DNA from 4 places in the Frankia casuarinae genome. Region 4 is predicted to be linked to each of the others. Evidence: riboswitches for the same ligand, from Rfam matches in the RefSeq annotation. Region 4 holds a riboswitch; each other region holds the start of a gene.
What was found. Region 4 has a riboswitch for cyclic di-AMP ahead of FRANCCI3_RS22090 (transglycosylase family protein). Riboswitches for the same ligand answer to the same signal wherever they lie in the genome.

Region 1 (7,000 bases), 150 kb from region 4:
ACGGCGTCACCCACCTCACAATGCCGATTCCGGCGTATTTCGGGATCGGCTTCATCACCGGCGTAGATGTGTTCATCCCGGCGGGTGAGCGCTCGGTCGAAGTCGCGATGACGCCGCGGGGAAAGACAGCCCACCGGAGCGTTCTCCAGGTGCCCGCCTGGCCGTCGGACCGGCATCGCGTCACTCTGCACTTCACCGGCGAGGGCTGAACGGAGGCCGAGGGTGGCCCTGCTTGGGCAGGGCAGGGCCACCTGTCCATAGCCCCCCGACGGAGGTCTTGGGCGTCGCGCCCGGCCGCGGCTCGGCATCACGCCGGCCCCGCCCGGCGGAGGTCGCGGCTCGACGCGGGGCGGGACCGGCCTGCCACCAAGACTGACGCAGGCGACCGGGATCCGGAAACGTCAGTCAGGCATGCCTTTCTCGTATGGGCCACGAGTCTCGGAAACTTGACCCCCCACATCTGGTTGATCAGTTGTGGTTGGGTCGCTCCCTGACTACCGCTGGACCCCGTTGACCGAACTACCCGGCCGTCTCGGCGGTCGCATCCGCACGGCCTTGGCCGAGGATGTCCCGGCGCGAAACGCCGAAGATCGCGAATAGATGGCCGAAAGCGAAGATATTGGGAGGCGAACCGGTTTACGGCCGCCAAACCGTGCCTAACCCTCCACAGTTGTCCGCCGCGACGGGCCGTCGGACATCGAGGAGCGAGGCGGCATCGGTGGGCATCAGGCCCGGATCGCGCCGCTAGGGCAGCCCGGATCGCCACGGGACGAAGACCTAGTTCCTTGGGTGGAACGAGCTCTTTCCAGGCGGCGGGTGCGCCTCCTGTCACCCCGGCCGGCGGCGACAGCACGCCACCAGCAGCCGTCGCTGTCCGCAAGGAGTCAGACACGACATCCGCCTTACCACAAAAACCCGGAAAGATCGGGGAAACCGCCGATCCCGCGCTGTCGGATACCCGACAGTCGAGCATTCAGCCGGACATCTGTGCCCGTTTGACATGGCGTCGTTATCCTGATGTGTCGACTGACGGAGGACTGATCGCCCGATTTCACTCCGGCCTTCACCGACCGTACCGACATGGAAGGCCGTTTCGATGTCGTACGAATCTGGACCTTACCGGGTATCGCCCAGGCTGCTGGCCCGGGAGGACTTCCGGGCGGCGTGCGCGACGCGGGACTTCCGCACGGTGTTCCGGCTGATGAAGAAGTACGACGGTGCCAGCCAGAATCGCATCGCATCTCCGGTGGAAGGGCTCAGCCAGAGCAGGGTCAGCCGGATCATGCAGGGCGAGGACCACATCGCCCGGCTCTCCCTGATCGAACGCATCACCGACGCGCTGCGCATCCCGGGCAGTTATTTCCACCTGGCCGCACGGCCGTGGGAGGCGGCACGGGACGTGCGCGAGCCGCCCGGGCCGCCAACGGTTCCGGCCGGATCCGGCCCGACGCCGGTAGCCCACGTCGCGACCCCCTCCGTCGACCCGGCCCCGGCCCCCGGCCCCGTCGTCGCCGAGAGCCCGGGCCGGCTCCCCCCCGGACCGGGGGGCCTGGTCGTCGAGGAGGACCGGGCCGAACTCCGCTACGACGACAGCATGTACGTCGCCCACCAGCGAAGACGTCTTCTCAACGCCGGCAGCGAACCGGTAACCCGGTATCTGATGCGGATATCGGTCGACCGGTTCCCGGGAGATCCGGAACGCTCCGCGCGGTTGTACCGATCCGATCCGCTGCGCTGGGAGGACCTCCAGCTCAGCGCGCACTGTGGCGGCGAGCAGATGGCCTGGCAGGTCAAGACCGACTGGGACGCGCTCAAGGAGGTCTGGCTGCTCTTCGAGAACAGCCGAGGACGATTTCCGCTCTATCCCGGCGAATCGGCGTGGATCAACTACAGCTACCAGGTAAGCAGGGAGAAGTGGGGGCCGTGGTTCCAGCGTGCCGTGCGGGTACCGACGAGTTTCCTCTCGGTGCGGCTGGACTTTCCGGCCGAGCTGGATCCCGTGGTCTGGGGCATGGAGACGTCGATGACCGCCGATGCCTTCCCGTTGCGGACCGCAGTCGCCCGCACCGACTCCGGCGACCGGCGGATCTTCACCTGGTCGACCACCGAGCCGCCGCTGCACGCCCGCTACCGGCTGGAATGGAACTTCCGGGCCACCGTGCCGGAACGTGATCCGGCCACGGAGACCGGAACACGTCCCAGCGATCAGATGGCGGCCGTCGGCATCGTGCAGGAGGGTGAGGCGATCCTGCGGCAGCCGGCCCGCCCGTTCGCTCTGCCCAACGAGGCCGAAGACGCGCGCCGGGTCGTCGCCGAACTGTCCTCCGCCCTCGAACGGGTGTCCGCCCTGCACACCTTCGGCAAGGGCCTGGGCATCGCCGCGCCGCAGGTCGGCATCAACCGCGCCGCGGCGATCGTGCGTACCGCGGGCGGCGACACGCTCACGCTGCTCAACCCCAGCGTCATCGAGACCTCCCGAGAGACCGACGAGCAGTACGAGGGCTGCCTGAGCTTCTTCGACGTCCGTGGCCTCGTCCCCCGGCCGCTGGAGCTGCACGTCGAACACACCGATATCGATGGCAACCGGCACATCACCGTCTATCGGCAGGGGCTGGCGCGGCTCGTCGCTCACGAGATCGATCACCTGCACGGTCAGCTCTACACGGATCGGATGCGGGCCGGAACCACACCGATCCCGGTGGAGCAGTACCGGGGTACCGGCTCGGCCTGGTCCTACAACCGCTGACCAACCCGAACGCACCCGCCCCGCGGGCGGCACGTCGGCATGCCGACGTGCCCACGTGCCGACGTGCCGACGGCGCAGCGCCGGGACCGGGTGTCCGACACGGACTGTTAGATCCGACATATGACATGGTTCCCTCGTGCCGTATAGTCCGGAAAGCAGGCGATAGGTGCGGGTCCGCCGGAACGTCGACACAGATTTTTTCGGAACCTGGTTAGAGACTGCCGGCAGCGGGTAGTGGAGGCTCGATCGCCACGCGGCGGAACAGATTCCCCACGCATCGCGTATTGTTTACCGTCAGCGTGACGACCCAGCCACGAACTGGGGATTTTCAGCCCACTGAACAACCTCTAGGATCGGGCGCGCACGCGGGCGCGAAACACCATTAAAAAGATCGGGACAAGTAAGTGGGGTGCACTGTGTGCATCCTCACGTACTCTTGTTTTTCCCGGGTCACTCTCAGCTATGTTCGTTGCCGTGCCGTCACCTGATGGCATGCGTCGGGCGGCACGCCGAATCCTGCCCCCGCTCGACGAGAATCAAACCTTTGGCAGGAGCGGGGGAACCAATTCCGGGCGCCGATAAAAGACGTCCTCGGGGTGAAGCCGCGATGCGCGGCCGGGCATTCCCAGCCCGAACCCGACAGCTCACCTCGCAGGCGTGGGGAAGGGCAACTCAATGTCCAACGCTCGTTCGCTCGCTCGTGGTCTCAACCGCATCAGGCTCGGTTCCCGGGCCTTGATCGCCGCCACCACTCTCGCGGCCTCGATCGGCGGTGGCCTCGCGCTGTCCCAACCGGCCAGCGCGTCGACGAACGCCGACCACTTCCTCTCCAAGGTGATCCCTTGTGAGTCCGGGGGGAACCCCCGCGCGGTCAACTCCATCGGCGCCGGCGGGTTGTTCCAGTTTCTGCCCAGCACCTGGCACGGGGTCGGCGGCAAGGGTCTGCCGCAGCACGCCAGCGTCGCCGAGCAGTGGCAGCGCGCCCGCATCCTGTACGCCCAGCAGGGGACGAGCCCCTGGTACGCCTCGAAGCCGTGCTGGGGTCACAAGATCTGAGCTGCCCGACTTCCCGCGCCAGCCTTCACCGTCCGCGCCCGGCCGGTACTGATCGGCGCGCGGTCAGCAGCCCCGTGTCCCGTCCGGGACACGGGGCTGCGCGCTACGTTTCCCGGTCACGGTTTCCCGGTCACGGCGACGTCGGCCAGCTCAACTTCCGCGGCCCCGCCCGGCGGAGACCCGGCGGACCCACCGATCGGCAGGCTCAGCCGATCCGACGGCGGCGGGCGATCTCGGCCAGCGTGATCCCGGCGGCCACCCCCGCGTTGAGGGACTCCACCGCACCCGCCATGGGGATCCGGACCCTCACGTCGCAGCGCTGCTCGACCAGCCTGGACAACCCGCGTCCCTCGGAACCGATCACCAGGACGAGGGGGTCGGTCGCCATCGTGAGCTCGTCGATGCTCACTTCACTGTCCGCGGCCAGACCGACAACGAACTGGCCGCCCGCCGCGTAGGAGACGAGCGTGCGGGCGAGGTTGGTGGCGCGCGCCACCGGCAGCCGGGCGGCAGCCCCCGCCGAGGTCTTCCAGGCCGCGGCGGTCACGCCGGCGGCCCTACGCTCCGGAACGACGACGCCGTGGGCACCGAAGGCGGCGGCCGAGCGCACCACGGCCCCGAGGTTGCGAGGATCGGTGACCCCGTCCAACGCCACCAGCAGACCCGGAGGGGACGAGCGCGCGCGGGCGAGGAGATCATCCGGATGGGCATACCGGAACGGCGGTACCACGAGGGCGAGACCCTGATGCGGAGCGGTGCCACACATCCGGTCGAGATCCGTGCGGCCGACGTCGGCCACGGCGATCCCGGCCCGCCCGGCGAGCCGGCGGGCGTCGGCGAGCCGCTCGTCGAAGTCCAGCCCGCCGGCGATGAAAAGGGTCGACGACGGTACCCCGGCCCGCAGCGCCTCGACCACCGCGTTGCGCCCGACCACCAGCTCGTCGCCCTCGGTCCGCCGTGGGCGCCCGGCCCCCGCGGAACCCCCCACGGCGCTCGGCCCGGTGGTGGCCGCAGCTGCGACGGCGCGGCCACCATCCCCGCGCCGGCCGGCGGCCGCTCGACCCCGCTCGGCTCCGGCCGAGGCGGAACGGGCCGCCGCAGCCGCCGCCGCACGACGCTGGGCGGGATGGCCGGGGCGCAGCTGCGCGGGCGGAGTGGCCCCACGGCCCTCCAGCGCCTTGCGGCCGTGACCGCCGCTGCCCGTGGAGGCCCCCTTGCGGTGGGAACCGGCCTTGGCGGCCCGACCGCCCTGACCGCCGCGGGCGATCCCGCTGTCCCGGCGAGCGGCGCCGGCCATCAGGACCACCGACCAGTACACGCCCGGGGAATGACCATGTGACCACGGTATACGGCGGACGACACCGGCGTGTCGGGGCGCGCTCGGCGAGAGCTCGGCGGGAACTCGGCGGAGGAGCTCTGCCATGGGCATACCTCGACATGGCCGTTTCCGGGGACCCGGCGCCCTATCCTGAGGGCCGGCAGGCCCACGGCCCGACCTGATGTGGTCCGGCCGCTCCTCACCGGCGTCAGGAGGGTCAGGTGCGCATCGTTCTTCCACCCGCCGCCGGGTGGTCGCGGGCCGAAGACCGCTGGTGCCCCATGGCGAAGGCGGGGAGCCACCTGATCAACATCGACGATCTCGATGCCAGTCTCACCACGCTCGGCGGAGTGGAGGCCTACGGTACCGCGCTCGTCACGGCTGCCGGGCCGCGCGGCACGCCGTCGCGGGCGTTCGGCGGGTGTGCTCCCCGACCTGGCGGTGTCACCGCCGCGGCGGTGACATTCCTGGAGAATGCCCGGCATAGAACGTTGAGCGCCACCTCCCGGCCCGGCGGCCCAGGCGGACCCGGGGAGACGACGTGACGACGCGAGCGGAGGTGCGGGTCATGAGCGGCGGCCGCGTGACCACGCCGATCGGCAGGCCCGGGGTTCCCCGGGATGCGGGGGCCCTGCCACCATCCACCCCCGGCCTTTACGCTCTTTTAGGGTCGCCCGCCGACGATGGCGGGCGCGTCGGATCAGGTCGCCGGCACGGCGATTTACACCCTCGACGTGCCGTGGGGGAAGCTGGGAGAATACATCTCCATGAATGTGTGATGACCAGCTCGACGAGTGCGACCACTTCGGTCGATCATCGGGCGCGCGCCGTCGGTGTCCCGAGACGGCCACGGCGAGCATCGACGACCCGATCGTCAGGGGCAGGAGGCACCCAGCACATGGCTCTGCGCACACCGCCCGCATGCGTTCTCCCGGCTGTTTCCGGCCGCGTCCGATTTCTCCCGGCGGCATGACGGTGGACCTCAACCCGCATGACGACGCCCCCACGGTCGCCTACCAGATCACCGGGAGCGGGCCGTTCGAACTCGACGACGACCTGGGTCGCTGCCCGGTGTGCGCGGCACCGGTGTATGCCGACGACCGGTACTGCGAGGTCTGTGGTCACGGGCTGGAGGGTCCGCACCCCGGCCACGGCGACGCCGACCACAGCGAGGTCGACCTCGGCCAGCTCGCCGGCGTGTGCGACCGCGGCGTCCGGCACACCACCAACGAGGACGCCATGGGCCTGGCCGTCGTGTACGGCACGCTGATCGCGGTGGTGTGTGACGGCGTATCGACCACTCCGGGCTCCGGGCAGGCCTCGGCCGCCGCGGCGGCCGCGGCCATGGCCGTCCTCGCGGATGCGGTGCGTGCCCACGGCCCGGGGCGCCCCGTCCACCACGGCACCCGCCCGTCGCGCGGCGTCAGCCGGGCCGAGGAGATGCTCGACATCCTCGAACCGTCGTATGCCGACTACAAGAAGCCGCGAACATCGCCCCGCGCGGTTGTCGGCGGGTTCTCCCCGGAGGACGCCGAGGCCGCGCTGCACGCCGCCGTCGACGCGGCCCAGGCGACCATCGCCCAACTCAGCGCGGCCGAGGGGCGGATGGCGCCGTCGTGCACGTTCGCCGCGGCCATCGTCACCCCGCCGACCCCGGACGGGCCGGGCATGGTCACAGTCGGCTGGGTCGGCGACAGCCGGGTCTACCTGCTCGGTCCGCGCTGGTGCGAGCGGCTGACCGCCGACGACACCTGGGCGGCCGAGGCCGCGCGCGCGGGGCTCATCCCGGCCAACGAGGCCGAGACGCACCGGCGGGCGCACACCCTCACCCGCTGGCTGGGCGGCGACGTCGAGGACGTCGCGCCGCACACCGAGATGTT
Region 2 (7,000 bases), 1.7 Mb from region 4:
GATGGGCACGCCGCAGTTCGACACCGGGCTCGATCCCGAGTTCGGTCACCAGCCGCCGGTAGACCGTCTGGTACTCGGCCAGTGCCTCGGCCCGCCGGCCGGTGTGTTCCAACGCAAGGATCAGCTGGGCCCAGAGACGTTCCCGGGTCGGATGTTCGACCGTGAGCGCCCGCAGGGTCGGCAGCACCCGGTCGTACTCGCCGAGGGCCAGGCGGGCGTCGATCAGGTCCTCGCACACCGCCCAGCGAGCCTCCTCCAGCCGGAGGACCTCCGCGCCCGCGATCTCCGCCGGGAGCTCGTCGAAGGCGTCCCCCCGCCACAGCGCGAGGGCGCCTTCGAAAAACCCGGCGGCGCGTTCCGGCGAGCCGGCGCGCACGGCGGCGCGGCCCTGCTCGGCGGCCGATTCGAACCGCTTAGCGTCGATCTCACCGGACGCGACGACCAGGCGGTACTCCCCCGGCCGGCTCTCGATGCGCCCGGGGCCGTTCCCCCCGGCTCCGGACGTGTCCAGGGGCGGCCGGAGGGTGTGCCGCAGCTCCGAGAGATAAGTCTTGATGTTGCCCCCGGCGGAGCGCGGCGGGGCATCCTGCCAGAGCGCGAGCCGCATCCCGTCCACACTCACCCACTGGCCGGCGTGCAGCAGCAGGGTCAGCAGCAGTATGCGCTTCTTGCGCTGGTCGATGCGGACCTGCTCGCCCGAGGATCGCCGCACCTCCAGCGGCCCCAGGACCGCGAACAGGAGACCGGCCCCGGTCACGGAGGATGCGTTCGGACTCGCCTCAGGTAGGTAGTCGTCGAGCATCGTGGCTCTCATCGATCGGGCCCCCGTTTCGGTTTTCCCGTGCGGGCCGGCTGGTCCCGTGCGGGCCGGCTGGTCCCGCCCGGGCCGATGCCGTCTCCCGACCCGGTGCTCCCGGCCGGGTGCTGGCCCGGTGGCTGAATACCCCCACCTCACCCCGGGTAGTCATCCGGTGCGTGCGGATATCGAGCAGCGCCCTCGGGCGGGTCGGGAACACCGGCCGGCGGCAGCGGAGCCCGGTCGGCGGGCCTCGATCAGAGTCAGATCCCGAGCTTCGCCCGCGTCTGCGGTCCGACGATCCCGTCAACCACCAGACCGTGCTTCAGCTGGAAGTCCTTGACCATGTGGTTGGTCTGGTACCCGAACTTCCCATCCACGCTGATCGGGTAGCCAAGGCTGGCGAGCCTCTTCTGGATCTGGTGGACGTCGAGGCGGAACCCGAGGCCGACGGCCAGCGACGGGTAGCGGGCCGCGGGTGCCACCACGGCCGCACGCACCGGGGCAGCCAGCGAGGAGTAGGAGATGTTCGTGAACCGCACGCCGCGCGAGACGGCCGCCGCCGCCGCCTGTCCCCGGGCCAGGTAGCGGTAGTGCAGGCCGTTGGTGTAGGCGCTCCAGGCGGTGATGCCCTGGCCTTCACAGACCTTCTTCGCCGCCCAGGCGTTGACGGCCGGGTCGTAGAGGTTGCGGTTACCCACCCAGCCGGCGTGGGCCCGCATGTTGATCTGCCACAGGCCGCGCGAGTCCTCGCCGTAGGTGGCGTGGGCGTAGGGGTTGCCGCCGGACTCCGCAAGAGCCACCGCGACCCAGGTGGCCAGCGGAACGCCGCGGCAGCCGGGCAGTCCCGCGTTCGCGGCCGCGCTGGCGATCGTCACATCGGGGACCGTGGTGGCGGCCCTGGCCGGGCTCGCGGTGGCGAACATGCCGGCGCCGGCGCCGATCACACCGACGGCGGCGACAACGGCGCCCCGGGTCCGGGTGGAACGTTTCCGATGCTTTCCCTTGGCCATTTCTTTGACATCTCATTTCGGTGTCGTCGAACACAGACGGGTGATCGAGGGGAGGGATGCCGCTCGAAGGAGGGCGAGCGGAGACGACCGCGCTGGAGAAGGGCAGCACCCAGTGCCGGTCTGCCGGTGCGCCGAGAGGCCGTCCGGGGACGACCGGGGACGACCGATCGACGCGCCCTGGGGATCCCGGGGTCGATGGGCTGAACAGCACGGCAGGCGGCCGTGGTCATTCCGTTCCAGGCCTGGCGGGCCCGGTGGACGGCAGGGGTCAGCCGACCACAGACGACGAGGCCGGGTGGCTTTCAGCCGAGCTGGTGGTATGGCGCGTCAGCGCGATCGGCCGGTACGGGCACCGACCGGATGGCACGTTCTCGCGAAGACGTCAGGGCGAGAACGGCGCCCCGTATGGCGGGGACGCACCGCGGGTCGCGCCGAACGGCGTCACGGTCCAGAAGACCGGAGCCGAGCGTTCCTGAAACACAGGCAACGTCGAGTCCTTCCCGTACGCCTGCGAGGTTAGCTGTCGGGTTCGGGCCGGGAAGCCCGGCCGTTTCCGCGGCGTGCGCGTAACGGCTTAACCCCAAGGGTGGCCCGCAACGAGCCACCCGGAGGAACGTGGTTCCCCCGCTTCTGCCCAAGATCTCTCGGAGGGAGCTGCGGACCGTGGACAGAACTCGGCGTCGGCCCGGAGCTGTTGATACCCCGCAACCGTAGCGAACTACAGACCGTAGTGACAAGTACGAGTTGTGCCGAATCTGGGCGCATGTTGGTCACGATGCGTGCATAACGCTGCGATGCCGCAACTCTCGGACATCAATAGCAGCTACCGGTAGCGACGCAGATCACCCGTCACGACCGGATCTTGGCGATATGGCCGGTCTGTCGAGACGGGGACCGGTGGCCACGAGGTCCGGTAGTCACCGGGACCGCCCGGCCGTCCGGCAACCCAACCCCGGCAACCACGGCAACCACGGCAACCACGGCAACCACGGCAAGCGGGAAGCCTGGCCCGGGGGTCGGGTGGCGTGCGGACGGGTACGCAAACGCGAACGGCGCAGGCTTCGAGCCTGCGGCTCGAAGCCTGCGCCGTTGGAAAACGGACGATGCGGTACGGGACGGACGACTGACCCGCGGATTCGCGTGATTCGCGCCGGCACCCGCCGAGGAAACACCTGCTGAGCGGTTGGGCCTCCCGCGAAGGCACACCCCGATCGGACCGGCACGCGGGCGCGCCCGGCACCGGGCGAGATCAGTCGACCGACCGGTCCCGCTGCCGTTGCCGTGGGGCCAGCCGCGGGACACGGAGGTTCTCGAGGAACAGCAGGATGTGCGCGCCGACCGCACGCCGGCCGGGGCCGGCGAGCACGCCATGCCCCCCGGGCAGCGACGCCAGCCGGGCCCGGCGCGCGGTCCGCGTCATCATGCGCGCCAGCGCAAGCGGGCTGACCTCGTCGCGCTCGGCATGGAGCAACAGGATCGGCAGGTCGGGAAGCGACCGTGGGATCGGTTGTCCCGGATCCTCGCCCGCGATCTTCCGGTACACCAGCGGCAGGTCGAGCAACACGAGGGCATCCGGCCGGACCGCTGGCGAACCGGCGCCGACCAACGCCCGCAGGGCCCCGCTGTCCGAACCCAGCAGGACGAACGGACCATCGGGGGCACGCGCCTCACCAAGGGCGAGGACGGTGTCTCTCCCATGGTCGAGAAACGTCACCTGATAGCCGTCGAGCGCGAGCCGGAAAGCTAGGCCCTCGAAATGTTCGGCGGATTCTCCACGACCGGGAAGAAGGACCACACTGGCTCTTCTCGAGTGGGTGGGATCACCACTGGGCCAGTAACGGGTTCCCGGCCCCCCCACATATCCACGGGGGCGCGGATGAAAGTATGACGACGAAACCATGGACGACACAGCATGCTCCGATCGGAAACCGTCCAGAGATGTACCCGGTACTGACCGGACATCGATACCGAGGCGGCTGGCGTCCACGCAGGCGATGACGATCTACGGACAGACCTATCGAGTGACCGTGAATCAGGAGAACGCCAGGGAGAACACCGAGAGCGAGGGAAATCCGAGGAGGCTAGTAAAGCACGTGAAGCGGCCGGGTCGGACAACCGGACGAGGCCGCTCGCAGGAAGTCAATGTGGCCACGGACGACCAGGGGGGTCATCCGACCCACCGAGGAGAACATGACCATATTTTGCCTATCCGACGGCTACCTGTCAACATGGTCAATATTGTTACTCAGGTGTTTCACCCCATGTCCGCCCGAGGATACGTAACCGTAGCCACCGGTCGTGACCGAGGCCGCGCATCATGTGCCGCGCATCATGTGCCGCGCATCATGTGCCACGCGCCGCCGCACAGCCGGACGCCGGGGCGGAGTCGGGTGACCGCCGGCTGCGCCCCGGCGCCGTCGGGCCGGACGCGGCTCAGGCGGCGGCGCCCACCATCGTGTTGCAGCTCTCCGCGCAGGACCGGCATGCGCCGGCGAGCTTGGCGAGCTGCTGATCCTGCGGCATCCTCTCGCACATCTCAGCGCACATCACGCAGATCCGCGCGCACATCGCGCACATTTCCCCGTGCATCGGCGACATCCGGCACATCATGTCGGCGCAGGTCCTGGTGACGGCCGCGCAGTCCATCATCAGCCGCATGTTCGCCGACTCCATCATGGCGCCCGGCATGTCCATGCAGTAGGAGATCGTCTCCTCGCACAGAGCCGAGCAGGACATACACTCCTCGATGGCCTTCCGCATGTTCTTATTGATCATTTCAGCGTGCTGCATGAGAACCCTCCAGGCATTGGAGACGCGGCACCCCGTACCAGCGAACGGCCCGGACCACCTGACGGCAGCCGGCAGCGGGGCCCCTACGACGATAGCTTTCGGGGGCCGATCCGCATCTCGGTCAATCGCCGTCCCAGAATGGATCCGACGAAATCCCGCGAGCCATACTAAGGGTATTTCTTTTGATATTTCGTGAACATTCCGGAAAACGGGAGAGTCAGCCGGGCGGCGACACCGCGGGCCGCTCGGGAACGATTCTCGGCACCTCTTCCATCACCATGGTGGGGCGGACCAGCTTCCCGGGCAGCCGCGGGTGGGGCAGCACCGCGCGACCGCCAAGGAACACTCCGCTCACAGCGCCCGGCCGCTCGAAGATCGACAGGTCCCCGGGGTCCGCGTCGAGCAGGATCGCGTCGAAGGCGGAGCCGACGGCGATGCGGCCGGCTCCCTCACCCAGTCCGAAGAGCCGGGCTCCGGTCGCGGTCGCGGCGAGCAGCGCCTCGGGTGGGGTGAGCCCGGCATGGCGCAGCCGGCTGATCTCGGCCAGGTTCGCGCCGTGCCGGGTGCGGTGCCGGGCGTCGCTGCCGAGCGCGATCGGCACCCCCGCCGCACGGGCGACCGCGATCGTGCCGGCCAGCGCGGCCTCGGTGGCCTCGGCTCGGTCCGCCGCCCAGCCCGGCAGCACTCCGGTGGCCGCCAGCGCCGCCAGGTCCTGGTAGGGCGACAGGGTGGGGACGAGCGTCACCCCGGCGGCCGCCATGGCGGCCGCCACGGGCTCGGTGAGCCCGATGCCGTGTTCGATGGAACGCGCTCCGGCTGCGACCGCGGCCTCGATCGACCGCTCGCCCAAGGCGTGCATCATCACCGGACGTCCGTACCGCCGGGCCTCCGCGACGGCGGCCGCAAGCTCCACCGGGCTGAACTGCGGCTCGGGCTGCCCCGGCCGGGCGGACATCACCCCGCCGCTCGCGTAGATCATGATCCAGTCCGCACCCGCCCGCAGAATGCCCCGCACCGAGGCCGGCAGGCTGCCCGCCTCGGTAACGGTATGCGGGGGCCGGCCGGGATAGTCCGGCATGAGAAGATCTTCGGCCGACTCCAGCCCGGGACCGATGATCGCCCCGTCACCGTGCCGCCCGGACCGGCTCAGCCCGACGACGGACACGGCAAGCCGAGGTCCGGGCACGGTGCCCGCGCTGACCGCGTCCCGGATGCCGGCGTCGGCGCCGCCGGCGTCCCGCAGGTGTGTGACACCGGCCGCCAACGACGCCCGCAACGCGGCGGCGGTCTGCAGGACCCGGGTGGACAGCGACGCCGTCGCCAGCTCGAACGGATCATAGGTGGACTGCGTGACGTGGGCGTGGCAGTCGACGACCCCTGGCATCAGCCACAGGTCGTGGGCGTCAACGTCGACGGCGTCCCGGTCAAGACCGAGTCGCGTGCCGACCGCATGGATGATCCCGCCGCCGACGGCGACGTCGGTCGGCTCACCGAAGCGCCCGGTCCTGTCGAGGACGTGCACCCCCCGCAGGACGAAGGCCTCGGCCGCCTCTGATCGTCCGGGCACCGTCGACCGCCCGGACTCGGGACGCCCGGACTCGGACTGTTCCGTCGCGGTGGATCGCCCGTGCGCCGGAGGCTGCTCCGGAGTCAGGGATTGTTCCGATGATGCCGGGGGATCGGTCATGACCAGCGCCGTTCCTGCCGTTGACGACGACCTCCAACGCCTCGTTCCGGCCGGATCGAGCACCGACCGACAAACGCGCGGAGGCGGATGTCAGATCGAAGGTCGAGGCCGGGGTGCGGGAGGTCCGGATGTTCCGGAGGTCATCCGGATGTCAACGGGGACAGGCCGCCGTGTTGACGCGGCAGGTGTCGATGTGACGGCGATGAGTGAGTTCGACCGCGCGGCCACCCGGCCGAGGCCACAGCGTTACCGTGATCCCGCACCGGTCGTCCGACACGACGTCTCCTTCACTCGGCCCCGGATTCACTCGGCCCCGGATGACCGCGCTCAATATCATCTATCATACTCCCCCGTAATCACCGGTCCCGGATGACGCAAAGGGTCGAGGGACGAGCCGGCCAGGTCCGCTCACTGGCAAGCAACTCGTAGGAACGGACGCGATCCGCGTGCTAGCAGGCGATCGCGATGATCATCTTCTCGTCCACGCTCGATCGGCGGGCCCACACCTCGATGTCGGCCCGCTCGGCCGCCGGCACCGGCGGGTGCGGCCTCCGACGACGGCGCGGTCGGGACGAGAGATCGAGCCCGGGCAACGGCACACGATCGGCCTGCGGCGTTGACGGCAGGTTGACCGCCGTGGTGAGATCATTCGGTGTTCAGTCCGGCCGTTCTCGTTACGCGTGGCCACGTCGACTTCTCCCTGGTGAGTTCCGC
Region 3 (7,000 bases), 550 kb from region 4:
GGGACGTGCCGTTCGAACGGCTCGCCGGCCGGCAGGTGCTGGTCACCGGGGAGCGCAAGGAGGACATGAGCGTGCGGCTGGCCTATGCGGAGGTGCCGCACAGCGTGTATGCCAGTGCGCGGGACGCGGCCCTGGCCGCCAACGAGAAGGTGGTCGACGTCGTCGCCAACTACACGGCGTTCCGCGATCTGCTGGTGAGGTCCACGCAGTGAGGTTGTGCGCGTGGCTAGGTTGTGCACGCGGCGAGGTTGTGCACGCAGTGAGGTTGTGCGCGAGATGAGGGGATCCACGCGATGACGGGCGGCTCTGCGACCAGGATCGCGCTGATCTACCCCGAGCTGCTTGGTACCTACGGCGACGGCGGTAACGCGATCGTGCTGTCCCAGCGCCTGCGCTGGCGTGGTTTGCCGGTCGAGGTGGTGAACGTTCCCGCGGGGTCGGCGGTGCCCGAGAGCTGTGATATCTACCTGCTCGGCGGCGGCGAGGACGCACCGCAGGTCCTCGCCGCGGACGGCATCCGGCAGAACCGGGCGATCCGGCGAGCGGTGAGCTCGGGAGCGGCGGTGCTCGCCGTGTGCGCCGGCTACCAGGTGATCGGCGCGACCTTCCCATCCGGTGGGGAGATCCACGAGGGGCTGAATCTCGTCGACGTGGAGACCCGTCGCTCCTTCGGCCCGTCGGACGCGCCGCCGGCGCGTGCGGTCGGGGACATCGTGGTGGAACCGGACGCACGGCTCGGCCTGCCCACCCTGTACGGGTATGAGAATCACGCCGGGCGGACGAGGCGGTTGCCCGGCGCGAGCGGCATCCCGCTCGGTACGGTCCGGCTCGGGATCGGTGACGGTGACGGCGGAACGGACGGCATCGTGGATGGCCGGGTCATCGGCACCTACCTGCACGGGCCGGTGCTCGCGCAGAATCCCGCCCTCGCCGATCTCCTGCTGAGCTGGGTCCATGGTCCGCTGCCGCCGTTGGACGCGCCCCGCGAGGTGGAGGTGCTGCGCCAGGCCCGGCGCCGCGCGTTGGCCGTCACCTGACGCGTCCCCTGGCTTTTTTTGGGGGGACAAGTGGGGGGACAAGGCGGACAGGCCCCGGTCTGACCCCGGTCTTGTCGTCATCTGCTGCCAGGTTTGCGGCGTTTCCCGGCCAGCGGTGTGGTTCGGTTGGACCGTGGTGTCGAATCCCCTCGCCGGATGGTGGGGCAAAAACAAGAGAACCGTGCTCATCGTCGGTGTCGTGATCGTGGTCGTCTGGGGCTACCTCGGGACCCGTGACCGCCCGAAGACCCAGCGGGTCAGCCTGCCCGGCGACTACGCGTCGGCGGGCCGCGAGCTGCTCGTCCAGGCCCCGTCCGATCCCGCCAACCCGCTTCCGCTGGTGTTGATCCTGCACGACGACAACGCGGACGCGAAGTCACTTGACCGGCAGAGTGACGCCGGCAAGCTCGCGAACTCCCGCGACTTCGCGGTGGCCTTCCCGGAAGCCGTGGGCGGCACGTGGCGGATCGACGGACCCGAGGGGGCCGACGTGCGCTATCTGCGCGACGTGGTCCGCTTCGTCTCCACGAAACGGACCAAGGTGGATCCGAACCGGGTCTACGTGTGGGGGATCGGCGAGGGTGCCCGGCTGGCCCTGACCGCCGCCTGCGCCCCGGGTAAGCCGGAGTTCGCCGCGGTCGGCGTCGTCGGGCAGTTCGACCCGGAGCCCGGGCCGACCTGCCAGGACCGTGTCCCGGAGGGCCGGGCCCCGGAGGCCTCCTGGGACCGGAAGGTCAGCGAGACCCTGTGGAAGTTCTCGTCTGGTCACCGGCTGGGGGCCTGACCGCGGCGCCCGCGAGCGGGCCGGGCGGTTTCCGCACCGGGCAGAGACCGAGGGCTGAAGTCCGCCGATGCCGCCGGGAGGGGGGTAGCGGCATCGGCGGACCTGGTCGGCCGGGGCCCGAGGCCCGCCGGCCTTCCCGTGCGGATGGGGGGGGAATCCGAGGGAAGGCCGGCGGAATCGGGGGCCTTCCGGCCGGACGGACGTCAGATGGGGGGGAGATCTGACGTCCGTCCCACCGGAAGGAGGGCCCGTCCGGAGAGCTGGAAAGGAACCACATAGGCGGGTTGTCGGGCGGTGACAGGGCCCGCTTGCTGGTCTGTCCGCGGCTTCGCCGGTGGGTGGGAGTCCCGGGTCCGGCTTCCACGGCTTCGGGTCGGCGCCTGGAGAGGGGCTCGGTAGCCGGCCGCTCGTGGACTGGCAGGGCTCGTGTGGTCCGCGCCCCAGCCGCGAAGGCGATCCACCGGAGCCGGGTGAGCCGTTGCGTCGGCATGAGGGCGGTGCGCCGGCTCCGACCGGCCGCTAGAGGATCCGACCGACGTAGTAGGAGGTGGTATAGATCTTCTTGAGCGACACGACGTCGCCGGTGTGCGGCGCCGCCCACATCATGCCGTCGCCCGCGTAGATGCCGACGTGGTAAATGTTCCCGGGTGTCCCGAAGAAGATCAGGTCGCCGGGCTGTTTGTTGTACTGCGACACCCGGGTGGCGGCGGCGAACTGGGCGTCGGTCGTCCGCGGCACGCTCCTGCCGAGCTGCTTGAAGATGTACTGGATGAGGCCGGAGCAGTCGAACGAGCTCGGGCCCTCCGCACCGTAGACGTAGGGCTTGCCGGCCTGCAGGGAGGCCAGGTAGACGGCCTTCTCCCCGAGGGAGCTCGACGGGACCGGAACCGACGCCTGGTCCGCGGCGTCCCCTGTCGTGAGGAGATCCGACCAGGCGGCGTTGCGGACGAGCCGGGGGGTGGGCGCCGGCCGTACGCGCAGGGTGGCGTCGTTCGCCGAGCGGGCGGACTGCAGGGCGTCCGTGCCGTCGAAGACCGCGGTGACATTCGTGGTGGTGAGCACCCGGGCCGTGTAGGAGGCGTAGCCCTGGGCGTTGGTGTAAAGGTGCTTGAAGGTGGCCCACCCGGTGGGGAGCTTCACCTGCACCTTGACCAGCTGGTTCGCCAGCGGTTCGTGGGTCTGCTCGTTGTAGAGCGAGAAGCCGATGTCGATCGGCTGGTCCGCGCTGACGCTCACGTCGGGGTTGGTCACCCGGAGACCGACCTGAACCTTGCCGGCCAGGGGCGGGGCGTCGACACCGCCCGTCGAGCCGAGCAGGGAGGTGGAGCCGTGGGTGCTGACCGCCGCGGCGGCGATGCTGCCCCCCAGGGCGGCCTGGGAGCCGATCTGCGCGGCGAGGGTGATCGGAGCGGTGTTCGGCTGCTCGTCCTTCGCGGCGTCGGCGTTGATGTCGGTGGCGCAGCCGGCGAGAGCCACTCCGGAGACCGCGACGGTCCCGGTGGTCACGGCGGCGAAGGCGCGGGCCCGGGCCCGGCTGCGGGCGGCCGGGGGCGCGGAGGGTGCGCGGTGACGGCCGCGACCGGCGCCTCGCGTTTCTTCGTCGAGCTGCACGCTTTGCGCGGACAACGGTGTATTCCTTCCCGTGCGCCTGCGAAGTGAGCTGTCGGGTTCGGGCTGGGCTGCCCGGCTCTCGCGTGACCTTCACGCGTCGAGCTTCACCCCTAGGTCGACACCGCGGATCGGCGCCGGCCGGTGGAGGTGGGTCCCCCGCTCCTGCCCCTGATGACGACTCGGAGGGGACACCGGGGCCGGGGGCAGGACTCGGCGTTCGGCCCGGTGTTGTCGTGACGTCGGCGTGAGACTAGTCCACTTGGATGGGGTGGGTAAACACTAGTCCTTCCCAACTACAGCGAGTGCGCGTTGAAGTTCCCGTCGCGCGGCGTCGGCGGCCCGCGCGGTCGGCCGGGCTGACCGGGCGGCCCTAAGGCCCTTCGCGCCCCGTTTGTCCTGCTGGTTTTTCGTTGCGTGTGGGGTCCGCGGCGGCGGCCGGTCCGGGTGAGAGGCGGGCGGGCGGGTAGCCCTCCCGCGGCCCGTGGGCGATTTTGACTACTTAAAGTAGTCGACGGGTGAGGCCGGGTGTGCACCCCCCTCAGCGGGACCGGGAGCCGCGGCGGGTGAGGAATCCCGCCGCATCGAGCACTTGGAGCTCGACCGCGAGCTCGTGGACCTCACGGGGCAGCGAGCGGTGGTGCGCCAGCGCCTCGACCGCGGCGCGGGCGTGGTCGGCGAGCTCGTCGAGGGCGTGCTGGCGCTGGCGCATCCGAGCCCGCTCCTCCTGGATGGTCCGGACCGTGTCCTCCTGCCACCGGCGGGTCCGGATGAGATGCTCGCTGGCGTCGGCGGCCTGCCGCTCGGCATCCTCCAGCCGGTTGAGGAGCGCGTCGAGGGCCTCCAGCCGGCCGGCGAGCTCCGCGATGAGATCGCCCCGATCGGGCAGGATGGCCGTTTTACGACTCTTGGGGTCAGGCGAGGTCATGGAGTCCCCCGAGGGGTGGGGGGTCGGCGGGGACCGCGCCGAGCGGCTGGCGCGAGACCCGGTTGCTCCGACACGGTTGGTAACGGTAACCGACGTGGCGGGCCAGGGGTAACCCATCGTACGGATACGTCGCGTCAGCCAACTTATAGTAAAAAGGGACTATGGATCTGCCGTCATTGTCGTGGTCTATGCGCGCATAGCATGCAGGTCGGTGTCAGAGCCAGCCGTTGCGCTTGAACGCACGGTAGAGAAACAGACAGATCGTCGTAATGACGGCCAGGACGGCCGGGTAGCCCCACGTCTGACGAAGCTCCGGCATGTGGTCGAAGTTCATGCCGTAGATCCCGGCGACGGCGGTCGGGACGGCGCCGATCGCCACCCAGGCACTGATCCGTCGCATGTCCTCGTTCTGCGCGATCGTCACCTGCGTCAGCGTCGCCTGGAGCACGGAGGAAAGCAGCTCGTCGAAGTGAGCTATTCGCTCGCTGACCTGCTCGAGGTGGTCGGCGACGTCCCGGAAGTAACGGCGCATCGCCACGTCGACCATCGTGGGGGCGTCCATGGTGAGGGTACGCAACGGGCCCGCGAGCGGCAGCACCGCGTGCTTGAGCTCCAGAAGCTCGCGTTTCATCTGGTAGGCGCTTTCCGTCGACGGCTTCTGATCCCGATGGAAGACGCCCGTCTCGATCTGGTCGACGTCGGCCTGGATGCTTTCCACGGTGCGGACGTAGTCGTCCACAATGCTGTCGCAGATGGCGTGCAGCACGGCCGTCGGGCCGTGCCGGAGCATCTCCGGGTTGGCCTCCAGCCGGCCGCGCAGCTTCGTCATCTCCCCGTGCCTGCCGTGCCGCACGGTCACGACGAAGTCCTCGCCGAGGAAGATCATGATTTCGCCGGTGGTGACTACCTCGGAGGTGCCCGTTACCTGGGTGTGCTCCACGTAACTGGTCGTCTTGAGCACCATGAACAGGTGGTTCTCGTATTGCTCGAGCTTGGGGCGCTGGTGGCCGGTGACCGCGTCCTCCACCGCGAGCTTGTCCAGCCTGTACTCCTCGGCGATCGCGGTGAGCTGCTCGTAGCTCGGCTCGAACAGGCCGAGCCAGGCGAACCCGTTGCGTTCGGACCGCGCCAACCGCAGCGCGTCGGCCTGGTCGATGTCCATGGTGACCCGCCGGCCATGGCTGTACACGCCGCAGGCCATGACGCGCCCGTCCGGTGTCCGCGGTAGCTCGGAGCGGGGCGCCCCGCGTCGTTTGCGACCCACCCGGACCAGGGAGACCGGACGGGTCAGCGCGCCGGCGAGCTTATGGGCGTTGGCCGACGCCTGCTCCAGGGCGTCCCCCAGCACCTCCCGAACGGGATGCTGGCTGCCGTGGTCGCCGCCGTCCGGGCGCGCGCCATCAACGTCGCGTCCCCGGGTCTCGCGTACCGTCTCGTCGCGTACCCTTTCGCCCGGCACCGCGTCGTCCCGCATCACTGCCTTCTTCCCTGCCGCCGATCCATGTCCAGGTCCACCTGTCGGCATCTCCCACGCCCTTCCCCGCTGGTGAACCTTCATGGTGACAAGTCGGTGCCGGCCGTCCGGAGGCGATCCGGGCTTCACCGTGGACGCGGATGCCTGGCAACTGTGCCGGCGTGGTGTGGCACGAAGGGTGAGATACACGTCCGGCGCATGGGATACGTCACAGGGAGGATCGAGTGATCGGGATCGAGGTACGCACGCTTCGGGTGTTCGCCGACGAGACGGGCGCCGGCGGCAGCCTGCTCGCCGTGGTGCTGGATGCCGCGAAGCTGCTGCCCGACGCGCGGGAGCGGTCCGTCGTCGCGCGCCGACTGGGCTGCCCCGCCACGGTCTTCGTCGACGACCCGGAGTTGGCGGAGCTGGCCACCTTTACGCCCACCGGGGAGCTGCCCATGGCGGGGCACGCCTTGGTGGGGTCGGCCTGGCTGTTGGGTCGGCTGCTCGGTGGCCATCCGGAGATCCTCCGCCCGGCCGGCGGCGAGGCGGTCAGCTGGCAGGAGCAGGGCCGGGTCTGGGTCCGCGGCGCCCTGGCCGCCGTGCCCTGCTGGTGGCATGAGATGCTCGCGGACCCGGGCCAGGTCGACGCGCTCGACCTGCCCCGTCCACCCGCCGAGGACCTGACCCAGCTCTGGGCGTGGGAGGATGAGCCGGGCGGGGTCGTGCGGGCCCGGGCCTTCGCCAGCAGGCACGGCGTCACCGAGGACGAGGCCTGCGGGTCGGCTTCCATGCGACTGGCCGCGATGCTCGGGCGGCGGCTCACCATCCGGCACGGCGCCGGTTCGATTGTGCTCGCGCAGCCGGGTCCGCCCGGCCACGCCGATGTCGGCGGCCTGGTGGTCGAGGACGAGACGAGGTTCCTCGCCGATCTCGACGAGTTCCTCGCCCGGTGACGGTGCCGTTCGGCGCGGCCACGGCCGGACACCACGGGGACCAAGCCTGAGAGTGTAGGTGCCGAGCGAGGCGACTGGCACCCTTTGTGGGTACCGGGTTACGGCTGCGTGGTGGCTGCCGAGATGCGGACCGGGTCGGATAGGCGTAGCTTTGGATCCCGGTAGCTCTCCGCTGGGTATCCGCCCATGGGCTGCGAGGTGGTCATGGCCGAGACGTTGGTGACCTTGGTG
Region 4 (7,000 bases):
TGGCCGAGTTCGCCCACCACGTCGCGAAGGCGTATCCGGTCAACATCGCCCTGCACACCGACCACTGCCCGGCCGACAAGCTTGACACCTACATCCGCCCCTTGATCGCGATCTCGAAGAATCGGGTGGCCCAGGGACGCGAGCCGCTCTTCCAGTCGCACATGTGGGACGGCTCGGCGGTCCCCCTCGAGGAGAACCTCAAGATCGCCGAAGAACTACTCGCGGACGCCGCCGCCGCGAAGATCGTTCTCGAGGTCGAGATCGGGGTCGTCGGCGGCGAGGAGGACGGCGTCGTCGGCGCGATCGACGAGAAGCTCTACACGACGCCGGAGGACATGTGGCGGACGGCCGAGGTGCTCGGCACCGGCGCGAAGGGGCGCTACCTGCTCGCCGCCACCTTCGGCAACGTGCACGGTGTGTACAAGCCCGGAAACGTCAAGCTACGCCCGACGATTCTGCACGAAGGACAGGAGTACGTCGCCAGGAAGCTCGGGCTGCCAGCCGGCGCGAAGCCGTTCAACCTCGTCTTTCACGGCGGTAGCGGGTCGGCTCTCACCGAAATCCGCGAGACCCTCGACTACGGGGTGGTCAAGATGAACGTGGACACGGACACCCAGTACGCATTCACCCGCCCCATCGTGGACCACGTGTTCAAAAACTATGACGGCGTTCTCAAGGTGGACGGTGAGGTCGGCGTGAAGAAGGCGTACGACCCGCGTACCTACGGAAAGCTCGCGGAGAGCAGCATGGCGGCCCGCGTCGCCCAGGCGTGTGAGGACCTCCGTTCCGCCGGCACCAGCCTCGGGCGGGCATAGTCGGGCCCAGGAGCGCACGCCGGCTGGCGGGATCGGTTCGTCGGATACCGGCCGCTTGTCCGCCGGCCGGCGGACAAGCGGACAGATAGCCGCCGGCCGCGAACGGGCAACCGAGCAACCGCCGCCGCTCGTCCGAGGACATTCTCCGGACCCCTCGGTCCGACCCTCTCCATCATTTCCGGCGGACGGAACGACCGGCACGCGGCGGACATCCGACCCGCCCCGGTCCGATGCACGACCCGCCGATTTCCCGTACTATGCCGGCCCGCGCGGTCCCCCGGTCGCTCCGACGGCTGGGGGACCACTGTTTAGCGGGCGCGGCATCCCGCTCCTCGCGTAACGCCGCCCCCGCCGGCAACCAGCAGGTTTCGGCCAAATGAGCGGACACGCACCGGACCTTCGGTAACCGTTCACCTACCGCCCCACCCCCAGGGAACCCCTTCGCCCACTGTGGTGATCCGACGGGCGCTTTTCACAGTCGGTGTCCGATTGAATCCGCCGTGTGCAAAAATCACAACGCCGCAAGTTACCGCCCGATTTCCGTTGTTTTTCTCACAAAAACAGGCTTCAATGGACGAAGCGTAGTATCAGGCCGATCACTCGCGTCGATCTCGTAGCAGGGCCGTCACGCCTTTGTCGACATGTCACGCATCTGGCCTGATGTGGGACTCTCCGCTCATCGTCGACCATCGGCAAACAGGGTGATCGGCCGAGCACAAATGCCTCCGCACGCCGTACCGCCAGGTTGATGAGCGGGCGCGCACGCGCGATACCAGGCCGCCAGTTCCTACTCAAGCAGGCGCGCCGAGTGTGCTCTTTTTCACGCACCCTATTCAATGCTTGGCGACTCGCCGGGCGGCGTGGTTATGGTTTTCGCCGTGCCCGGCAACAACGTCGGGCATTCGTCGGGCGGCACGCCGAATCCTGCCCCTGGCCGACGATTTCTCGAACCGGGCGGCAGGAACGGGGGACCCATCTCCGAGTATCGAAAGGATTCGATGCTCTCGGGGTGAAGCCATGTGCGACGACCACCCGGAAAGGTATTTCCGGTGCGGCTTCCGTCTCCAGGGATCCCTGGCACGGCCGGGCAGTTCCCAGCCCGAATCCGACAGCTCACCTCGCAGGCGTGGGGAAGGACCACAAGACATGTCCGACGCACGTATCAGTGGCCGACAATGCCGCGCCGGTACCCGCAGCCGGGCCCGGGCCCTCGTGGTCGCACCAGTACTCGCGGCGGCGGTGGGCGGCACCTTCGCGCTCAGCCAGCCGGCCGATGCGGCCACCACCTGGACGGGCCTGCGGCAGTGCGAGTCCGGCGGTGACTACACGACCAACACCGGCAACGCGTACTACGGCGCTTACCAGTTCTCCGCCAGCACTTGGCACAGCCTCGGCTACGGCGGTCTGCCGCACCAGGCTTCCCCGGCCGTCCAGGACGAGGCCGCGCTCAAGCTCGCCCGACGGTCCGGCTTCGGCCAGTGGCCGGCCTGTGGCCGCGGGATGGGCGCCGACCAGCTCGCGGGCGGCTCGTCGAGCTCCTCGGGCCAGGCCTCGCGCACGACGGAACGCCGCGAGCTGACGGTCAGCCCCATCTCCATGAGCACCCCCGTATTCACCCGTAACCTGACGACCGCACTGGCCAGGCAGGTACGTGACGACGTGCGGGCCTGGCAGGCCCGCGTCAACCATCTGGGCTATCCGATCACGATCGACGGCCGCTACGGACCACGCTCCGCCGCAGTCGCCCGCGCCCTGCAGGCCGCCAAGGGACTCGCCGTCGACGGCATCGTCGGCCCGGCGACCTGGCGGGCCACCTTCCGCTGATCCTCCCCATCAGCCCCATCAGCTCCATCAGCTGATCCATTCGCTCCGCCCCCGTGGCGGAGGGACGACCGCCGCGGGAACCGGACATCCCACCCCGGCGACACCGGTCAGGGGATCTCACCTCGACGACGGGCTGGCCCGACCTGTCTCCGGACGATCTCCGGTTGACGGCCCGTACGGGCCGGCCCGTACAACCCACCACCAGCATCACCAGGACCGCACCCTGACCGGCCTCCGGCAGGGCCGATCTTCGGCAGAGCCGATCTTCGGCAAGGCCGACGAGGAACAGCAGGACCAGCGAGCCACCTGCGGAACCTGTATGGAAGTGGCACGATTCGCGCGATCCTCACTGGTTACTCCGGACCACCCCGGTTTGCGCTCCATGAGCGGTTCTCGCTAGAGTGCCGCTCACTCGCCTCGTCGGCGAGGCCGCCCGGACGGACGCCGAGTCCTGCCCCCGTACGAGCGGCCGGAACGAACATCGACCGCAGCGGGCAGGAGTGGGGGACCCACATTTCGGGCGCCGCAAGCGGCGTCCTTGGGGTAAAGCCGGTGCGTCCCGGCCCATGGTGGAGAGCGGTTCCCACCCGGGGTCGGATCCTCCGGCCGGGCCATCCCAGCCCGCACCCGACAGCTCACCCCGCAGGCGACGGGATTGGACTGACATGCCCTCTGGGCGTCGTGGCGGCAGACATCGAGCACCGCAGGCCCCATCGCCCGCCGGTCGCATCCTGCGCACCACCGGCGCGGTCACGGCCATCGTCGGCAGCGGCCTCGCGGTCACCGCGGCTCCGGCGGGCGCGGCCACCTCCGACGACTTCGCCAAGCTCCGCCAATGCGAGTCCGGCGGCAACTACGCGGTCAACACCGGCAACGGCTTCTCCGGTGCCTACCAGTTCGACGACCAGACCTGGCACGGGCTCGGGTACTCCGGCCGCCCGTACCAGGCATCGCCCGCCACGCAGGACGAGGCGGCCGCGAAGCTCTACAACCAGCGGGGCTGGCAGCCATGGCCGTCCTGCTCGGTCAAGATGGGCCTGACCAACAACGGCCCGGCCAGTGTCCCGGGCGGCTCCGGTGACGTCATCCAGCAGGCCATCACCCCGGTGGAACCCCCCATGACGCTGGACCGGGCCCGCCGGGAGATGGGGGACGGCTCGTTCAGGGGCACGGTCCTCGACGCGTCCCTCAGCGACGACGTTCGCCCGGACGCCTTCGTCTGGCAGGACAGGATGCGTCAGAAGGGCTTCGTACTCACCGTCGACGGCAAGTTCGGACCGCAGTCGCAGGGCATCGCCGCGCTGTACTCGTACCTCACCCGGGTGAGCGACGGTCAACCCGGGGTCGTCGGCCAGAATCTGTGGAACGTCAGCGTCAGGGCCTGACCGACCGGTCACCGTGCGCGCAGGGCAAGCGCGTCCGGGGTGACCTCCATGACGTGTGCGGCCGGTCGTCGGGCAGGATGCACTCATGACGACGCCGTCCACCTCGGGAAAGCCCAACCTGCTCTCCGGTCCGCCGCCGACGCTCCTGCCCTCCGACGCGGCCGCGACCGATGCGCTGGTCGCCGGTGATCCGCCGGATGCCGTCGCCGCCCGGCTGCCCGCGTTCAGCGTGCCTTGGGCCGCGCTCGCCGAGCTCGCGCTCACCGGCGGACGACCCGTCGAGGCCTATGCCTACGCCCGCACGGGCTATCACCGCGGCCTCGACGCCCTGCGCCGCTCGGGCTGGAAGGGCAACGGGCCGATCCCCTGGTCACACGAACCCAACCGCGGGTTCCTGCGTTCGCTCGCCGCTCTCGGTCGGGCGGCCGCGGCCATCGGGGAGGCCGAGGAGGCCACCCGCTGCCGGACGTTCCTGGCCGACAGCGATTCCGTCGCTGCCAGTGAGCTCGGCTTCACCTGACAGTGAGTTCATCAGGCCGCGTCGGTGGTGGAGACCAGCGAGGATGCCGCAGCCGGCCCCACGACCCCGCCATCCCTAGTAACCTCGCCCGGTGCCTGCTCTTGTCCTCATCGGTGCCCAGTGGGGCGACGAGGGAAAAGGAAAGGCGACCGACCTCCTGGGCGGCGCCGTCGATTACGTCGTCCGGTACCAGGGTGGCAACAACGCCGGCCACACCGTGGTCATCGGGGCGGAGAGTTACGCGCTCCACCTGATTCCCAGTGGCATGCTGCGGGCCGACTGCGTTCCCGTGATCGGCAACGGGGTCGTCATCGACCCGGGCGTGCTGCTGGCCGAGATGGACGGGCTCACCGCCCGCGGCATCGACGTCTCCCGGCTCCTGATCAGCGCGAACGCCCATCTGATCATGCCCCATCACCGGGCGCTGGACCGGGTCATCGAGCGTTACCTGGGCAAGGCGCGGATCGGTACCACCGGTCGCGGCATCGGTCCCACCTACGGCGACAAGGTTGCCCGTACGGGCATCAGAGTGCAGGATCTCCTCGACCCGGGCATCTTCCACAAGAAGCTCGAACTGGTGCTACGGGAGAAGAACCAGGTCCTGGCCAAGGTCTACAACCGGCGCCGGATCGAGCTCGACGAGGTGGTCGAGGAGTACGCCGACTACGCGAAACGCCTGCAACCCCACATCGCCGACACCGGTCTGATCCTCGACCGGGCGCTGCGCGCGGGCAAGGTCGTGCTGCTCGAAGGCTCCCAGGGCACCCTCCTCGACGTCGACCACGGCACCTACCCGTTCGTCACGTCATCGAACCCGACCGCCGGCTACGCGGCCACCGGCGCCGGCATCGGCCCGACGAGGATCAGTCGGGTGATCGGCATCATCAAGGCCTACACGACCCGGGTCGGCGCCGGCCCCTTCCCCACCGAACTGGACGACAAGGTCGGAGAGGAGCTGCGCCGCATCGGCGGGGAGTTCGGCGTGACGACCGGCCGGGCGCGGCGCACCGGCTGGTTCGACGCCGTAATCGCCCGCTACGCGGTGCGGGTCAACGGCCTGACCGACCTTTTCCTCACCAAACTGGACGTCCTGTCGGGCTTCGACCGGGTGCCCATCTGCGTCGGCTACGACCTCGGCGGCGAACGGGTTGACGAGATGCCCATGACCCAGACCGAGTTCCACCACGCCAAGCCGATCTACACCGACCTGCCCGGCTGGCACGAGGACATCTCCGACGTCCGGTCGTTCGCCGACCTGCCCGGCGCCGCGAAGGACTACATCAGGGCGTTGGAGGAGTTCTCCGGCGCCCCGGTGTCGGCGGTCGGCGTCGGTCCCGGGCGGGACCAGACGCTCGTCATCAATGACCTGGTCTGAAACGACTGGTCCGGAACGGACCTGATCTGATCCCGCCCGGCGCGGGCCGAGATCCGGTCGGTTCCGGTTGCACCCGGAAGCATTACCGTCGACGCTTGGGCGGTCACGCAAAGCAATGACGTCCGGGGGTGGTGGCGGTGGCCGTTGTCAGGTCCCGGCCGTCGGATGACGATCCTTCCATCCCCGGGCGGACACCGCTGTCGCTGCCGGAACCGGCCGAAGCCCCGCAACCGGCCCGTTGGCCACCAGCCGTGAGACGCGGTTACCTGCACCCGACCGACTCCGACGCCTGGCCGGTCGGGTTCTCCCCCACCGGCGAGGCTCTGCCGCAGACCCTGACCGACGTGCTGCTGCGGGGCAGCCACGCCATCCGGAGCTCGAAGCGGGCCGAGGCACAGCGGCTCGAACGCGCCGCGGCCGTCGCCAGTCACGTCGACGCCCAGATCCGTGACTTCCTGGACTTCTGCGCGGCCGAACACCTGGTACCACCGGTCACGGTGCGGGCGACCCGCACCGCGCCGCACCGCGCGCCGGCGCGGTACCGTGCCGGGCGGCCGCTGCCCGCGCTGGACCTGAGCGAGGGCGGGGCGACACGGGCGACACGGGCGGTCACGGACCCGGCGGCCCGGGCCGACCCGGCGGATCGGGCGGACCGGGCGGATCGGGCGGACCGGGCGGACCGGGCGGACGCGGGTGAGGCGGCCGTTGACCCCGGTCGCCGCCGGCGTTGGCCGGGACGGCGGGAACGGCTGCAGGCGTGGCCGCTGCTGTACTGGCGCTGCGAGAACTTCCCGGCTGCGGGGCGGTCGCTGCACCTGTTCGTCGAACCGGGTGGGCGCGCCTTCGAAGGCCGCGACGATCCCGCCCCGCTGACCGTGCTCGGCCGGGAGGTCCGGGTCTGGCCGGTCGACGCCGCCGCCATCGTCGCGGGCATGGCCGAGGTGGACGCACGCCGCTGCGCGCTGCACCTGGTGCACGGCATGGCCCACCTGCTCTGGCGGTCGGGTGTCGGGCTGTAGTCGCTCAGCGCGGATCGTCCCAGGTGATCGGCCGGGAGTCACCGGCACCGACCGGGCACGAC

Region 1: another riboswitch for cyclic di-AMP. It lies ahead of FRANCCI3_RS21465 (transglycosylase family protein); the one in region 4 lies ahead of FRANCCI3_RS22090 (transglycosylase family protein).
Region 2: another riboswitch for cyclic di-AMP. It lies ahead of FRANCCI3_RS15020 (peptidoglycan-binding protein); the one in region 4 lies ahead of FRANCCI3_RS22090 (transglycosylase family protein).
Region 3: another riboswitch for cyclic di-AMP. It lies ahead of FRANCCI3_RS01435 (C40 family peptidase); the one in region 4 lies ahead of FRANCCI3_RS22090 (transglycosylase family protein).

What each region holds. Positions count from the first base shown of each region.
Region 1 is NC_007777.1:5,064,191-5,071,190, forward strand. Features, by position in the region: gene FRANCCI3_RS21455 (lipase) at 1-209, shown strand, start outside; gene FRANCCI3_RS21460 (peptide deformylase) at 1,097-2,746, shown strand; cyclic di-AMP (ydaO/yuaA leader) riboswitch at 3,244-3,419, shown strand; gene FRANCCI3_RS21465 (transglycosylase family protein) at 3,422-3,802, shown strand; gene rlmB (23S rRNA (guanosine(2251)-2'-O)-methyltransferase RlmB) at 4,008-5,099, opposite strand; gene FRANCCI3_RS21475 (hypothetical protein) at 5,342-5,665, shown strand; gene FRANCCI3_RS21480 (PP2C family protein-serine/threonine phosphatase) at 6,090-7,000, shown strand, end outside.
Region 2 is NC_007777.1:3,538,083-3,545,082, forward strand. Features, by position in the region: gene FRANCCI3_RS15015 (AfsR/SARP family transcriptional regulator) at 1-802, opposite strand, end outside; gene FRANCCI3_RS15020 (peptidoglycan-binding protein) at 1,060-1,809, opposite strand; cyclic di-AMP (ydaO/yuaA leader) riboswitch at 2,301-2,499, opposite strand; gene FRANCCI3_RS15030 (alpha/beta hydrolase) at 3,059-3,604, opposite strand; gene FRANCCI3_RS15035 (four-helix bundle copper-binding protein) at 4,243-4,599, opposite strand; gene FRANCCI3_RS15040 (amidohydrolase family protein) at 4,817-6,166, opposite strand.
Region 3 is NC_007777.1:328,040-335,039, forward strand. Features, by position in the region: gene FRANCCI3_RS01420 (MurT ligase domain-containing protein) at 1-212, shown strand, start outside; gene FRANCCI3_RS01425 (type 1 glutamine amidotransferase) at 294-1,037, shown strand; gene FRANCCI3_RS01430 (PHB depolymerase family esterase) at 1,153-1,821, shown strand; gene FRANCCI3_RS01435 (C40 family peptidase) at 2,341-3,447, opposite strand; cyclic di-AMP (ydaO/yuaA leader) riboswitch at 3,453-3,619, opposite strand; gene FRANCCI3_RS01440 (hypothetical protein) at 3,971-4,357, opposite strand; gene corA (magnesium/cobalt transporter CorA) at 4,572-5,831, opposite strand; gene FRANCCI3_RS01450 (PhzF family phenazine biosynthesis protein) at 6,056-6,769, shown strand; gene FRANCCI3_RS01455 (hemerythrin domain-containing protein) at 6,974-7,000, shown strand, end outside.
Region 4 is NC_007777.1:5,212,200-5,219,199, forward strand. Features, by position in the region: gene fbaA (class II fructose-bisphosphate aldolase) at 1-815, shown strand, start outside; cyclic di-AMP (ydaO/yuaA leader) riboswitch at 1,721-1,955, shown strand; gene FRANCCI3_RS22090 (transglycosylase family protein) at 1,962-2,639, shown strand; cyclic di-AMP (ydaO/yuaA leader) riboswitch at 3,113-3,302, shown strand; gene FRANCCI3_RS22095 (transglycosylase family protein) at 3,305-4,024, shown strand; gene FRANCCI3_RS22100 (DUF3151 domain-containing protein) at 4,110-4,544, shown strand; gene FRANCCI3_RS22105 (adenylosuccinate synthase) at 4,636-5,919, shown strand; gene FRANCCI3_RS22110 (hypothetical protein) at 6,099-6,938, shown strand.